2 regions of the Peribacillus sp. NPDC055009 genome follow, and region 1 is predicted to be linked to the other one. Evidence: riboswitches for the same ligand, from Rfam matches in the RefSeq annotation. Region 1 holds a riboswitch; the other holds the start of a gene.
What was found. A riboswitch is a leader RNA that binds a small molecule or an ion and turns the genes downstream of it on or off. The one in region 1 is predicted to bind cobalamin.

Region 2: linked by a shared signal. The riboswitch ahead of ACWF5P_RS06135 (helical backbone metal receptor) and the one ahead of ACWF5P_RS01445 (iron chelate uptake ABC transporter family permease subunit) in region 1 are both predicted to bind cobalamin.

Annotation. Positions count from the first base shown of each region.
Region 1 covers NZ_JBSGVZ010000001.1:281,802-289,808, forward strand. Annotated here, with positions in the region: gene ACWF5P_RS01430 (phosphatase PAP2 family protein) at 1-5, shown strand, start outside; gene ACWF5P_RS01435 (cation:dicarboxylate symporter family transporter) at 58-1,446, opposite strand; gene ACWF5P_RS01440 (GNAT family N-acetyltransferase) at 1,730-2,239, shown strand; cobalamin riboswitch at 2,348-2,536, shown strand; gene ACWF5P_RS01445 (iron chelate uptake ABC transporter family permease subunit) at 2,728-3,807, shown strand; gene ACWF5P_RS01450 (heme ABC transporter ATP-binding protein) at 3,804-4,571, shown strand; gene ACWF5P_RS01455 (ABC transporter substrate-binding protein) at 4,600-5,589, shown strand; gene ACWF5P_RS01460 (VOC family protein) at 5,765-6,253, shown strand; gene ACWF5P_RS01465 (ATP-binding protein) at 6,409-8,007, shown strand, end outside.
Region 2 covers NZ_JBSGVZ010000002.1:474,039-482,045, reverse strand. Annotated here, with positions in the region: partial or broken gene ACWF5P_RS06150 (acyltransferase family protein) at 1-846, shown strand, start outside; tRNA gene ACWF5P_RS06145 (tRNA-Arg) at 1,024-1,097, opposite strand; gene ACWF5P_RS06140 (polysaccharide deacetylase family protein) at 1,325-2,173, shown strand; cobalamin riboswitch at 2,260-2,434, shown strand; gene ACWF5P_RS06135 (helical backbone metal receptor) at 2,592-3,563, shown strand; gene ACWF5P_RS06130 (FecCD family ABC transporter permease) at 3,526-4,581, shown strand; gene ACWF5P_RS06125 (heme ABC transporter ATP-binding protein) at 4,588-6,060, shown strand; gene cbiB (adenosylcobinamide-phosphate synthase CbiB) at 6,057-7,022, shown strand; gene cobD (threonine-phosphate decarboxylase CobD) at 6,997-8,007, shown strand, end outside.

The sequences.
Region 1 (8,007 bases):
AGTAACCATATGTAAAAAAGCATCGAACCTCCAATGGAAGTCCGATGCTTTTTTATTTTACATTTCAGCTTCGATTTTCAAAGATGATTCTTCACTGAACTGTTCCTTATCCAGGTCGCCCGTTATTTTACTAGTCAGAATACCGGAAGTCATGCTTCCGCTGACATTCACAGCCGTTCTCCCCATATCGATCAATGGCTCGACGGAAATCAACAGGCCGGCCAAGGCGATTGGCAGGTTCATTGCAGATAATACAAGGATGGCAGCGAATGTTGCGCCTCCGCCTACACCTGCAACCCCGAAAGAACTAATGGCTACGATGGCAATCAACATGGCTATAAAGGAAGGATCTAGCGGGTTGATCCCAACCGTTGGAGCGATCATGACCGCTAACATGGCCGGATAGATTCCGGCACAGCCGTTTTGACCGATCGACAAGCCGAAGGATCCGGCAAAGTTGGCAATACCTTCGGACACCCCTAGTTGTTTCTGTGTTTGGATGTTCAATGGCAGAGCGCCAGCACTTGTTCTTGAAGTGAAGGCAAACGATAATACTGGGAAAGCTTTTCTCAAATATACGATTGGATTCAATCCTGCAAGCATCAGCAATAGCAAATGGATAAGGAACATGACAATCAGGGCGACATAAGAGGCACCTACGAATTTTCCTAATTTCAGGATGGCATCCAAATCGCTCGTAGCTACCGTCTTCGTCATGATCGCCAAGATCCCGTAAGGTGTTAAACGCAGGATCAATGTTACTACGCGCATGATGATGCTGTGCAATGTATCTACTATTTTAGCAAAAAATTCAGCATGTTCAGGCTGTTTCCTTTTGACTCCTAAATAGGCAATCCCAAGAAATGCAGCAAAAATTACAACGGAAATGGTTGATGTCGGACGTGCACCCGTTAAATCAAGGAACGGATTGGACGGAATCAATTCAAGAATTTGCTGCGGCATCGTTTTATCCTGAATCGTACCGTATGTTTCCGATATTTGATCCCCGCGGCTTAACTCCGCTTCCCCTTGCTCAATTTGAACGGCTTCCAAATCGAATACAGTTGCCGAGGTGATCCCGACAGCAGCTGCAATCGCAGTCGTTCCAAGCAGGATTCCGATGATCAGGACACTGATCTTTCCAATATTGCTAGTCAGTTTCAATCTTGTGAATGCGGATAAGATTGAAATGAAGACAAGCGGCATGACGATCATTTGCAGGAACTTGACATAGCCGGAACCTACAATGTTAAACCAATCGACCGATTTAACGATCGCATCTGACTGAGGTTCATAGAAATACTGCAAAAGAAGTCCGAATACAATTCCTAAACCAAGTCCAGTAAAGACCCTTTTTGTAAAGGAAATATGCTTCTTATTCATGTAAAATAAAACGCCTAAAAGAACGAGCATTATGGCAAGATTTAAAAACACATAACCAATCATATATATTCCTCCTAATTCCGATTAACCAAATGAGAATAATGAATATCTGAAGCCTATGATACATCATCCGCTGATTTTTTACCAGAAAAAAATAATTTATTTTTGACTTTTGTAGTAATTCATGTATTTATCTTTATTCAGGAACTGGATTTGAGGGAACAATAAAGGGAAGCTGGATCAAGCCAGGGTACAAATCTTCATCTATCTATTTATCAGGAAGGATAAGCCCTTTGTTTTCTTGAATGATAGATTAGGAGCGTTTTTTTGAAAGGGTGGAAGAATAATGGATATATACATTGACAGGCTTAATGAACGGGATGCACAAGCGTTATTTGCATTTGAATGCAATAATAGAAGGTTTTTCGAGCAAACGGTCCCAGGCCGGGGAGATGATTATTATAGCTTTGGATCGTTTGGAATCAGGCATAAGGAATTATTAAAAGAACAAGAAGATGCTATCTCTTCTTGTTATTTGATTAAGGATGGTTCAGGCATAATCGTCGGCAGGATTAATCTTGTGGATATCGACCCCGTTAATGGTACGGCTCATGTCGGTTATAGAATCGGTGAAGCGTTTACGCAAAAAGGGTTTGCGAATGAAGCTCTAAAGCTTTTGGTTAATCTGGCGCCGGAATTGAATGTGACTCAAATACATGCCAAAACTACAAGCGACAATATCGCTTCCCAAAAGGTTTTAGTGAAAAACGGTTTTGAACGGATTTCGATTGATGAGGAGTTTAGTGTGGATACGGGTCAAAAGCTAACATTCTACCATTATAGAAAGAACCTTTAAATCCATTTTCTTCTATATAATAGACCGCATCCCATTTTTTTAATTGTGAAAAGATTGGGAGTATACTATACTAACGTTGTATTTAATTGTTTGGAAAATTTTGCGAAGTTCATATATTTGCCGCTGGGTGCCTTTGTGTGAACAAAGGGTAACAGGGAATCGGGTGCAAATCCCGAGTGGTCGCGCCACTGTAACCAAGGAGTTTTCTTTCAGGATGTCACTTGACCGTCAGTCAGGGAAGACGAAAGGAAATGTTGATATGGAAGCCAGGAGACCTACCTAGTGAGCATCACCAATTTTTCCTTCGCTGAGAGGAGAGGTGTTCGAGAGTAAGAAAAGGCGGACTTAGGTCCTTCCGTATTTTTTGGCCTATACTCGTAACTCCATTCTTTGTTAAAAGGATTGGGGTTTTTTTGTGTTTTTTTTGAAGGAGGATTTCATCATTGGAAGAGTCATTGATTAGAAGTTCATTGAAAGAGAGAGGGGATGTGCTTGAAGAACCTCATTTTGAGAGAAATGCCAAGCGCAGGTTTCGTTTTCTGCTATTTTTCTTGCTGTGCATCCTTTTATTATCAGTTACATTCGCTGTTACCCTTGGGCCAGTTAAGATGTCAGCAATAACGGTTTGGAAGATCGCCTTAGGGCATCTGCCTTTTATCGGTGGTTTTCTGGAGGTGAATTGGAGTATCGCACAAGAGCGGATCATTTGGGATATCCGCCTGCCCCGTGTATTGCTCGGTGCGGTGGTAGGTGCGGGATTATCCGTAGTGGGTGTCGTCATCCAGGCCTTGGTGCGCAATTCACTTGCAGATCCGTATATTCTGGGCATTTCATCTGGTTCTTCTGTTGCTGCAACCCTTGTCATTCTTTTTGGGGCGCTTCCTATATTCGGTCAATATGCGTTATCATTCGGTGCCTTCCTGGGGGCCATGGCTGCGATGCTTTCCGTGTATTTATTGGCTCAAGTGGGAGGGAGAATTCAAACGACAAGGCTGTTATTGGCGGGTGTAGCCATTTCGATGATCATGTCTGCCGTCACTAATTTCATTGTCACTCTTGCACCAAAAGATTCCGGCATCCGTGAAGCGATGTTTTGGATGATGGGCAGCTTAGCGGGGGCAAAATGGGAATACATACCGATTCCAGCGGTTGTGGTGCTTGTGGTTTCCTTGTTCCTTATCGTACAATCCCGCTCCCTCAATATCTTATTGATGGGCGAAGAAGTAGCCGCGACGCTCGGAGTCAATATGGAAGCCTTCCGTAAAGTTCTGATCATCATTACATCCCTTGTTACGGGAACAGTTGTGGCTGTAAGCGGTTCGATTGGGTTCATCGGTCTGGTCGTACCGCATTTAGCCCGGCTATTGGTCGGGACAGACCATAAACGTGTTCTTTCATGCAGCATATTGATTGGCATGATCCTCGTCATTTGGTCAGATGTTTGTGCCCGGCTGGTCCTGGCACCTCAAGAACTTCCGATTGGCGTTGTCACCGCACTTTGCGGAGGACCATTCTTCATTTGGCTTTTGCGGCGAAGTTCATATTCATTTGGAGGTGGGGGCAAGTGAGATTAGCTATTGAAGAAGTATCCTATTCAATTCTGGACACTCCTATCATTGAGGATATATCACTGCAAATAAAAACTGGGCAGTTCGTTGGGCTGATCGGTCCGAATGGGAGTGGGAAATCCACTTTATTAAAAAATGCTTCTCGGATCTTGAAGCCTCATACGGGAGCTGTTCACCTGGACGGCCGTGACCTTTACCGGCTTTCACAGAAACAAACAGCCAGGGAAATGGCGGTTGTCAGTCAGGAAACATCCCTGACCTTCGACTTTAGTGTACAAGAGATGGTTTGGATGGGACGGCATCCTCATAAGCGGTTATTTCAGGGAGATACGGAGAAAGATAGAGGAATCGTCAATCAAGCATTAGCTCGCGTTGAAATGAGTGGATTTGAAGACAGGAGTTTCATGAGCTTATCGGGTGGTGAGAAACAACGTGTCCTCATAGCCCGTGCCCTTGCCCAGGAAGCGAATATCATCATCCTGGATGAACCAACGAATCATTTAGACATCAGGCATCAGCTCCAATTGCTGGACCTTGTAAAAAAGCTGGACGTTACCGTCTTGACGGCTCTGCATGATATAAACTTGGCAGCCATGTATTGTGATCATATATATGTCATCCAAAATGGCAAAGTGATCACATCCGGAACACCAGAAGCTGTATTGACGACAAAAATGATAAGGAAGGTGTTCGGGGTGGAAACGGAAATCGGCATACACCCCATCACGCAAAAGACGCATATCACCTTTTTAGCACATATATAAAAAAACAATGGATATGAGGGGAAAGTATATGACTGTTTACCGAAAGATTTTGTTAAGCATCAGTTTATTGGCAATGATGATATTGGGCGCTTGCAATAACTCCGAGGAAGCTTCAAAGGACGGAGGCAAACAGAGCGAAAAAGGTGGAAAAGAAAAAGTGGTCATCACTAATCTGGATCATGAATTCACCTATGCAGAGGCACCAAAACGTGCGGTTTCGCTAAACCAGCATGCGACGGAAATCATGCTTGCATTGGGGTTGCAGGATTCAATGGCAGGTACGGCTTATTTGGATGACGAAATTTTGCCAAAGTATAAAGATGCCTATGAAACAGTGCCTGTGCTTTCCAAGGAATACCCATCAAAAGAAGTTTTCTTTGAAGCTGAGCCGGATTTTGCATATGCAGGCTGGAAAAGCGCCTTTACGGAACAAACGTTAGGAACCGTCCAAGAGCTAAAAGAAGCCGGAATCAATACATATATCCAAGAGTCTTCCAATATGTCAACACCGACAATAGAAGATGTGTATAAAGATATTGAGAATATTGGACGCATCTTTCATGTAGAAGAAAAAGCAGCGGAAGTCATCAAAGAGATGCAACGCGAATTAAAAGAAACTACAGCAAAAATCGAAAGTGCAGGCAAGCCCAAAAACGTTTTCGTATATGACGGCGGTGAAGAAGTCCCGAGAACGGCAGCGAAAAATAATTACATGACAGGAATCATTTCCATGGCTGGCGGCCAGAACATTTTTGGTGATACGGAAGGGGGGTGGCCTGAGGTCAGTTGGGAAGAAGTCGTCGATCGGAATCCGGATGTCATTGCCATCATTGATTACGGAGATATCCCCATAAAGCAAAAAGAAGCATTCTTATTAAATAAAAGTGAACTGGCGGATGTACCGGCCATTCGAAATAAAGCAATCATCGTGCTTCCTCTTTCAGCGGGCGCGGAAGGGATTCGTGCACCACTAGCCTTACGGACAGTAGCGGAAGGACTCTATCCCGAGAAGTTTTGAACCGACCAAGCGGATGCTGAACAAATGACCCGAATAATTGACACGAATGAGACGTGTCCTTGTTCGGGTTTTACTATATCCAATTAGAAGGATAATAGGATCGGTTTCTTGAATTATTTTGTTTGGCAGATCATAATTCGTAAAAATGAAAGTTATAGGAGAAGGAGAATCTAATATGATAGAAGGTTTATATGAAGCCCATTTACCAGCCAAGAACCTGGAGATCTCTATGGATTTTTATAAGAAAATAGGCTTGAAACTAGCTTGGAGGGATGAAGATACTGTCTTCTTTTGGATCGAGGAAAACAAAAGCTGGGTCGGCTTATGGGAAGGGAAGGAATATCAAACTCCATACCACCCTTCACTAAGGCATATCGCCTTTCGGGTAACTTATGATAATATGAAAAATGCATTAACTTGGCTCAAATCCTTGCAAATTGAAGTCGTCCCTTTTGGAAAAAGGACAACCATTGAACCTTTTGTGCGTCCGAACCAAGGAAATGCTTCCGTCTATTTCAATGATCCCGATGGAAATAGTCTGGAACTTATGTGTTCGATAAAAGTCCCTGATTCATATAAGCATATTACCGAAAAACTATCACTTGAAGAATGGGAAGAACTATTAACCCAGGTGAACTTTGTGAAGGGAAAATTTCCCTCCTAGTCACAACCATAATATAACTAAACTGTTTTGTTACTTAGGATTTTGCAAATTTTATTCAAGTCCATTTGATAAGAAACAAATCATTGTTTTGTTTGGAAGTTGAGAAATATACTATACGAGTATGAGCAATCAATACGGAAAGGCTTGGCATGTGGATGTTTAAAATTAGAGTGAACCTATTAACTCAAATGACATTACTTATCATATTCGTTGTTTTTATCAGTACCTTACTTGTGAGCATCCTATTCTCTACACTGCTGGAAGACATCGTCGAAAACCATATGGGTAAGCAAGCAATGACGGTGGCCAAATTAGCGGCTCGAAATCCAACGATCATCCAGGGATTTAACGATGAACAGCCCTCAGAGGTGATTCAACCCGTATCAGAAATGATTCGTCAAACAACAGGTGCAGATTATGTAACCATTGCAGACCATAAAGGACTTCGATACTCTCATCCTAATCCAGAATATATTGGGAAGCCTACGGCTACTAGTAATGATGCAGTACTAAATGAACACAAATCTATTATTTATCAAGGAAATGGGATATCGGGGCCAGCGATTAAAGCTAAGGCTCCTATCTGGAATGATAAAGGGGAAGTTATCGGTGTTTCATCTGTAGGATTTTTGGTAGAGAATGTTCAAGATCAAATATCCAATTATAAAATGAAGATTATTCATTTGTCACTTATCCCGATCAGTGTAGGAATCTTATGGGCAATATTTATAGCGCGACGCTTAAAAAAGCTTATTTTAGGTCTGGAGCCTGAGGAAATTTCTTTTCTTTTTCAGGAAAGGGAAGCGACACTTGATGCCATCCGATATGCTACCGTTACGATTAACATTGAAAAACAGGTTACTTCCATGAATAAAAGAGCACGTGAATTGTTTCATGATCATCAGCTTATGGTGGGAAAGAGAGTTGTAAATGGGCATTTAGAAAAACTCATCAAAATGGTAATCAGCACAAAAGAGGGGCAGTTCAATCGTAAGTTACTTTTAGGCCAACAGCTATACATTTTGGATTTATCCCCAATCCTAAATCATAATGACGTCAGGGGTATCGTTTTAACAATAAGAACAGTATCAGAAATTGAACAATTAACTAATGAATTTTCAGAAATCAAGGCCTTTTCAGAAAATATGCGGGCACAAAATCATGAGTTTTTAAATAAATTAAATACCATTTATGGATTACTTAGTTTAAAACAGTATGATAGGGCAATGAACATCATCTCTTCTGAAGTGAGGGAGAGGCAAGATATCATTTCGTTTCTTATGTCATCGGTTAAAGACCCTTTAATCGCCGCCTGTTTACTTGGAAAGATAAACCGTTCAAAAGAATTGCAGGTTATTTTAGAAATAGAACAGGAAAGCAATTTAAACAGTACATTAAAACCTGAGGATTCCCATCACTTGGTTTCCGTTATTGGTAATGTCATCGATAATGCGATGGAGGCAGCGCGGCAAAAGAACAAAAGTGAGGGAAAGGTCAAAGTTTCGTTTACGGATTTAGGAAACGAAATCATATTTGATATCGAGGATAACGGTCCAGGTATCCCTCATGCAATGGAAGATATTATTTTTACAGATGGTTATACGACTAAAAATGGGGAAAATCATGGGATCGGCTTGGCCATTGTAAAAAACTCCATTGGTCTTTTAAGCGGTGAAATTTATATTGATCGCAGTTATTTGGGGGGAGCAAGATTTACAGTCGTCTTCCCGAAGGATATAAAAGCAGAAAAGGAG
Region 2 (8,007 bases), on a different contig from region 1:
GTATATATAGATAAAAATAGGCTGGAAAATAATATAAACGATAAAAATTATCCAGGAGCGTTAGCTGTAAAAAACCCTGATGATATACCTGATCAGGAACCAATTCCATCATATTCTGAAGTCTTTGATGATTTACCACAATCGCATTTGGACGGCAGTAACCAAGGGTTGAAGGAAAGTGACTTGAAAATTGGGGAATATGGCGAAACTGAAAATTACGATGCTACAATTGCCCTGATCGGCAGTTCCCATTCAGAGCATTGGTTAGGTGCCATTTTAGAAGCAACAAAAGATGATAATTATCGTGTATTGAATATGACTCGTTCAGGTACACGTTTTTCAACAGGTTATGCGGATGATGATTTGAAAGGTATCTGGGTCAATAATGTTCTCGATTATCTAAAGGATTCAGATGTAGATCTTGTCATTTCTCACGCCACAGCTTCTGATTCACCTAATAATAAAATACAACAACAAATGGTTGATCAGCTGCAGTATGTTAAAGATGAATATGGTATTGAAGTGTTAGCGGTTCGTGATGATCCAAGATATAGTTTTAATGTACTGGAATCATTAGAAACACATGGAATAGATGAAACAACAAAAAAAATGAATTCAGTAGATAATCAGAAAGACGAAAGCTTTTGGAGACAATTTGAAAAAGAGAATAAATCATTGCATAAAATTGACTTAACAGATTACTTTAAAGTGAACGGTAAATTTCAGCCCATTATTGGTAATGTTATAATTTACCGGGACAATAGGCATTTAACGAATACTTATTCTGAAAGTTTCGGACCTATTTTTGATGAAAAAATCAACGAGATAGGCTTAGATAGAAAGTAAGTATAGCTAAAGGGAGTTTTGTTTGGGTCTATTGGTTATCTGTATATAAAAAATCTGAGTTCTGTGTTTTACAGGGCTCGGATTTTTTTTATGAACTTGTTTAACCGCCCCATAAATCACAGAAAAAAACCCTGTTACTACGCGGAAGAACCGCATTGTAACAGGGTTTTTAGTTAGCGTCCCAGATAGGAATCGAACCTACGACCTACAGCTTAGGAGGCTGTCGCTCTATCCTGCTGAGCTACTGGGACATATAAAAAAGTCGACGACTTATTTATTATATTTCTTATAGGCAAACTTTTCAAGCTAATAGCACATACTTATGAAAAAAAATCCTCATAAATGCTTAACAGGTCACTAAGCTCTCGTCTTTCCCTTTTTTCATTTAATGGAATACTTTATTAATCACTAGTTTTCTGGTACTATTTTACTATAAAAAATTAGGAGAATGATAGTGGGGAAATATAGAGTGTTAAGGATGGTTGCATTGCTGGGGATTTTGATTTTACCTGCATGCTCACAAGAGATTTTAGAAGGTATAGGCACAAAGACAGCTGCACCGATTGCGGAAGATGACATCGAAGTGGTCGAAGCGGCGGATAATGGGGCAGGGCAGGAATTGGAGGGCCAGATCGATACGGGAGACTGGATAACGGCCGAGCCCGCCGTCCAGCTTCCAATCTTGATGTATCACAGCATTTCTGAAGGTAATCGCCTTCGGGTTCCAAGTGAGGAATTCCGGTCACAGATGGCTTGGCTTCGGGAGAATGGCTACTATACATTATCTCCTGAAGAGGCATTCCTCGTTTTAACCGAGAATCGGATGCCAAGTGAGAAGTGTGTCTGGCTTACTTTTGATGATGGCTATACAGATAACTTCACGGAGGCTTTCCCGATATTAAAAGAAAATGATATGAAAGCAACTGTCTTCATGATCGGGAAGTCCATTGATAAAGGTCATCACCTGACTGAAAATCAAATGATGGAGATGAGCAGGAATGGGATTTCGATCGAAAGCCATACTATCAACCATTTGGAGCTGAACCGCATGACGGCAGAGCAGCAAGAAGCTGAAATGGTCCAGTCTAAGAAGCTATTCGACCGTATTCTCGACCAGGACACGACAGTGCTTTCCTACCCGGTTGGCCGGTATAACGAAGAGACTCTCAGGCTGTCAGATGAAGCCGGATACAAGATGGCAGTCACTACCGAACCTGGGGGAGCTTCAAGGGAACAAGGGATGCATGCCTTGCATCGAGTTCGGATTTCACCCGGTTTATCAGTCGATGGGTTTGCTTCGTTGATTGAAAATGCTTCAAATCATTGAGTGTGGAAGGGTCATTTCGAACCTGTTCAGAAAAATCATATAATAATCGATTCTTACATGGTGTATAATGAAGGCAATGAAAATTATATACATATGAACGATTTGGTGTCGTAATGACTTAAAAGGGAAGCTGGTGAAATGCCAGCGCGGTCCCGCCACTGTATATGGGAGCTGACGGCTGTGTACCACTGTATGAAATATGGGAAGGTGCCGTTGACGATGACCATGAGCCAGGAGACCTGCCAAAATTCGTACACCTGTAACCTACGCGGATGGGAAGGTGTGTGGCAGACCCTAAGAAGTCCGTAATGATATTGTTGCCATACAAGCACCTTCCGTTTAACGGGAGGTGCTTTTTGTTTTGGGGCATCTTCCGGGATTATTGGGTGAAAGAAATTAAATAAAAAGATTGTGGGGAATGAAAATGAAGAAAATTTTTGGTCTGATATTGTTGATGTTGCTTACTGCAGGCATGATGGTCGGCTGCAGTGGAGCTACTGATGAAGGAAAAGAAAAGCAGCAAACGAAACATGCTCAACACGAAGCTTTCCCGATTACGATTAAAGATGCAACTGGGGAAAAAGTAACGATAGAAGAAAAACCGAAGAAAATCGTTTCGTTAATACCAAGTAATACGGAAGTGGTCTTTGCACTTGGGTTGGGTAAAAAGGTCATTGGTGTTTCCGATAATGATAATTACCCGGAAGAAACGAAAGAAATTGAAAAAGTTGGCGGAATGGAAATGAACACGGAGCTGATTGTCTCCATGAAGCCTGACCTTGTTCTTGCCCATGCATCAAGTGCCCATAATTCGAATGAGGGTTTACAGCAGCTTAAGGATGCTGGAATAGATGTCCTCGTAGTCAATGATGCACAAAGCTTTGACCAAGTCTATGAGTCTATTGAAATGATTGGACAGGCAACGGGTGAACATGACAAGGCAAACGAAATCGTTGCGGATATGAAAACGAAGCTTAAGGATATCGAGGAAAAGGCCAAATCCGTAAAGGAAGAGGATAGGAAGACCGTTTTAGTGGAAGTTTCGCCTTCACCGGAAATATACACACCGGGAAAAAATACTTTCATGAATGAGATGCTTACTATTATTTCAGCGGATAATGCTGCTGCTGACTTGGACGGTTGGGCAAAGATTGATGAAGAGTCGATGATTGCTGCAAATCCTGATGTCATCATTACAACTTATGGTTATTATACGAAAGATTCAGCAAATGAAGTGAAGGGCCGAAAAGGATGGCAAGACGTAAATGCTGTTAAGAATGGCCAAGTCTTTGATGTCCATTCTGACTTGGTGACCCGTTCCGGTCCACGCTTGATAGAGGGAGTAGAGGAACTTGCCAAATCAGTCTATCCGAACCAATTTAACAACTAAATGGACGTTTGCCTATTTGATTGCGTTTTTAATTTTGTTATTCGCAATGACGGTAGGCATTTCCTTTGGTTCGGTGTCAGTACCGATTCCCGTACTTTTACAAATAATCGGCAAGGAGATCTTTCATTTGCCGATTTCCGCTGATCCGGATGTGATGCTGACGAATATCGTGATGAACATCCGCTTGCCGCGTGTGTTGCTTGCGGGGTTGGTCGGGGCATCGCTGGCGATTGCGGGTGCGGCATTTCAGGGGCTGCTCCGGAACCCGCTCGCTGATCCTTACACATTAGGTATTTCATCAGGAGCATCGGTCGGCGCCGTATTGACAATATTCTTGAATATATCACTGCCGTTCATCGGTTTATACACTCTTCCGGCATTGAGCATTTTATGCTCAGTGCTCACGATGCTCTGCGTATTGACTTTTGCAAAAAAAATGGATCGATCGATGAAAGTGGAAACGATCATTTTAACGGGAATCATTTTCAGTTCGTTTTTAAGTGCCTTCATTTCATTGATGATTGCGCTGACGGGTGATGAATTAAGACAAATCATCGGCTGGCTGATGGGAAGCGTTTCAATGCGCGGATGGAATTATATTGCAATCATTTTGCCGTTTTTTATCATTGGTTCGTTGATCTTGATCATGAATACAAGCGAATTGAATGCGATGACTTTCGGGGAAGACCGGGCAAAACACTTAGGTGTGAATGTTAAGCGGCGGAAAATGTGGATCTTGATAGCCGGTTCGACATTGACAGGGGCAGCGGTAGCCGTTTCAGGGGCGATTGGCTTTGTAGGATTGGTCATTCCTCATTTTGTCCGAAAGATATGGGGACCTGATCATAAACATTTGCTTCCGCTGTCATTGCTGATAGGAAGCGGATTTTTAATTTTGGCAGACTTTGTAGCACGGACGGTCATTGCCCCATCGGAACTGCCGATCGGGGTGATCACCTCACTTATCGGGGCACCTGCATTTGCGCTGATTTTATTAAAGAGACGGAGAGAAGGGTAAAAACGAATGCTTGAAGTTAAAGGGTTAACAGGTGGATATGACAACAAAGCTGTTTTGGACTCTGTCTCTTTTGATGTACATAAAGGAGAATTATTCGGGATTCTTGGTCCTAATGGCAGCGGAAAAACGACGCTCTTAGGTATGCTTAGCGGGGTGCTCGATTATAAGGGCGGAAGCGTACGGATAAGAGGTAGGGATTTGAAGGATTATTCGTCAAAACAACTTGCACAGGTCATTGCTGTGCTCCCTCAACATTCCTCATTAGCTTTCTCCTATACAGTAAAAGAGACGGTCTCGCTTGGGCGATATGCCCATCAATCAGGTTGGTTCCATAGTTGGTCCGCAGATGATGAAGCGATTGTCCAACGGGTTATGGAACAAACGGGCGTAGCCGATTTTCAGGATCTGCATTTTGAACGATTATCAGGAGGGGAGAGGCAGCGGGTCCTGCTGGCACAGGCACTTGCCCAAGAACCCGAAATCCTTTTTTTGGATGAACCTACGAATCACTTGGATCTTTCCTATCAAAAAGACCTTCTTGATTTAATGAGGAAAATGGCAAAAGAGCAGAACTTGACCGTTATTTCAATTTTCCATGACCTGAATTTGGCTGGGTTATATTGTGATCGGCTGATGTTGCTTGAGAAAGGGAAAATTCAGGTTGTTGATGTGCCGAATGAAGTGCTTCAACAGGAACGGATTCAGGGTGTATATCATACGACGATCGAAAAACATCCACATCCCGCCCTTCCGAAACCGCAGATGTTCATCGTTCCGGAAAAGCATGGCCATGATACTATTCCATTGGAAATTGATGAATCCTATCTGACAGTCGGACCTGAGATGATTCAATTGGATTCGCCGATCCCGCTTAGAACGATGTCTTCCGGAGTGACTGGTTCGGGGACGGGCTGGCATAAATATTTTGTGAATAGGCACGTACATCATGGCTATGACTGCGAGGATCATCATGTTGAAATGGCCGAGTATTTAAAGGCTCATGGTTTTGAACCTCAGGAGACGGTAGGGATGATGACAGCTGTCTTTCTCGATACGGTTGCTTTCAAGCTTTTAAGAGCTGAAGATTTCTCTGTTTTCATTATCGTGACGGCTGGTGTAGGAAATGCCATCGACGCTTCTTTAGCTGACCGGCATTCTTGGAGTTCCGCTCCGGGAACGATAAATACATGGATATTCGTAAATGGACATTTGGCAGAAGAGGCTTTCATCCACAGTATAGTTACTGCTACCGAGGCAAAAGTAAAAGCCCTTCATGATTTGCATGTACTGGATAAGGTGACAAATACATGTGCAACAGGAACGTCGACTGACAGCATTTTAATCGCGGCTGCTCAAAGAGGGGCAAAGCTTCAATATGCAGGCACCATTACTCCGTTAGGGAAGCTGATCAGTCGCGGTGTATATGATTGTACAGTGGAAGCCTTAACGAATAATCGGAAACGGATTGAGGAATTATGATTTATCATCATCTTTTTGCGGTTACGCTGGCGTTCTTCCTTGATTTATTAATTGGAGATCCGCCAAGTTGGCCGCATCCAGTCAAATGGATAGGAACGATGATTAGCAAGTTGGATCTGGCATTCAATAAAGGGGCATATAAGAAACGGAAAGGACTCTTCATGTTGATCATCGTCCTAACGGCGGTGTTATTGATTACAGGTCTTACCGTCTATTTGGCTTATCTAATCCATCCGCTTGCAGGTATCCTTTGGGAAGCTGTGGTCATTTCTACTACGATAGCTCAGAAGGGCTTGAAGCAAGCTGGGATGGATGTTTGCCTTCCGCTTAATGAACGCGATTTTCCTGAAGCGAGGCTAAAGCTTTCCTATATCGTTGGCCGTGATACGGCTGATCTTGATGAACCCGAAATCGTCAGGGGCACCGTGGAAACTGTAGCGGAAAATACCAGTGATGGGATTACAGCGCCATTATTTTGGGCAGCTATCGGCGGTGCGCCGCTCGCTATGGTGTATAGGGCGATTAATACATGCGATTCCATGGTAGGGTACAAAAATGATAAATATGGGCAATTCGGCTGGGCTTCAGCCAAGCTCGATGATATCGTGAATTGGATTCCCAGCCGCCTCACCGGTTTCCTGATGTTACTGAGCTCAAAGTCCCGCTATCATGGATTTGGTGCTAGATGGAAGATATTATTCAATGACGCAAAAAAACATCCAAGCCCGAATAGCGGGTGGTGTGAAGCAGGCGTTGCTGCCATTTTGGGAATACAGCTTGGTGGCCGGAATATGTACAAAGGAATTGTTTCCGACCGTGCGAGGATGGGAGTTCCGCTTGTTCGATTGGAAGCAAAACATATACCACAAACGATTACCATCATGCATCGGTCATCTTTTCTATTTCTGCTGATGCTATGGCTAGGGGGACTTATTCTTGACATTACCTTCTCATGGCTCTAATCCTCATTATCTTTATGAAGCGCTGGAAATCGAAATGCCTGAATCGGTTCTCGACTTCAGTGCTAACATCAACCCATTGGGTCCGCCTTTACGCATAAAGGAACAGTGGTTTGGGTTTTTCGAAGGAATCCTTCAATATCCAGACCCGCATGCCATTGAACTGACAAAGTCCATTGCAAAAAAAGAAGCACTTCCTGAGCATTCCGTTTTGATGGGGAACGGTGGTGCTGAAATCATCATGCTGGTAGCGAACGGATTAGCCAATCAAAGGGTGCTAATCATTCAGCCGGCATTTGCGGAATATGCTGAAGCTTGTTTGGCAGCAGGATGTAAGGTCGATTTTCACCAGCTTGATGCTCCTGGGTGGCAATTGGACTTGGAACGATTGATTCCCCGATTACCCGAATATGCTGCCATTTTCTTATGTACGCCTAATAATCCGACGGGTGTTTCATTTAAGCGGGATGCAGTTAGGGAATTGATCATTGAATGCCAAAAAGCGGATTGCCTGGTTGTATTGGATGAGGCTTTTTATGATTTCACGGAAGATGCCTTTAGTTATGCTTCTTTAATCAATGCATTTCCACATTTACTCATACTAAGATCAATGACTAAAATCTTTGCAATCCCCGGTTTGAGACTAGGCTATTTGCTTGCGTCACCTGACATCATAAAACGGGTAAGAAATTATAAACCGCATTGGAGCGTTAACCACGTGGCGCTTGAAGTGGGGAAAATCTGTCTTGCGGAAGAAGCCTATATGAGAAAAACAAGAGACTATATTGCCTGGCAAAAGCAAAAACTATTCCGGTTTTATGAGGAGCAAGGGTTGAATGTCTCCGCTAGCACAGTCAATTTTTATTTGGTGAAGGATGAATCTCTATCCCTTTTCCCCTTTTTGCTGAAAAAAGGAATCGTACCGCGCCATACCAATAATTTTCCGGGTTTGGACGGAGTGTGGCTTCGGTTTGCAGTGAAGAGTGAA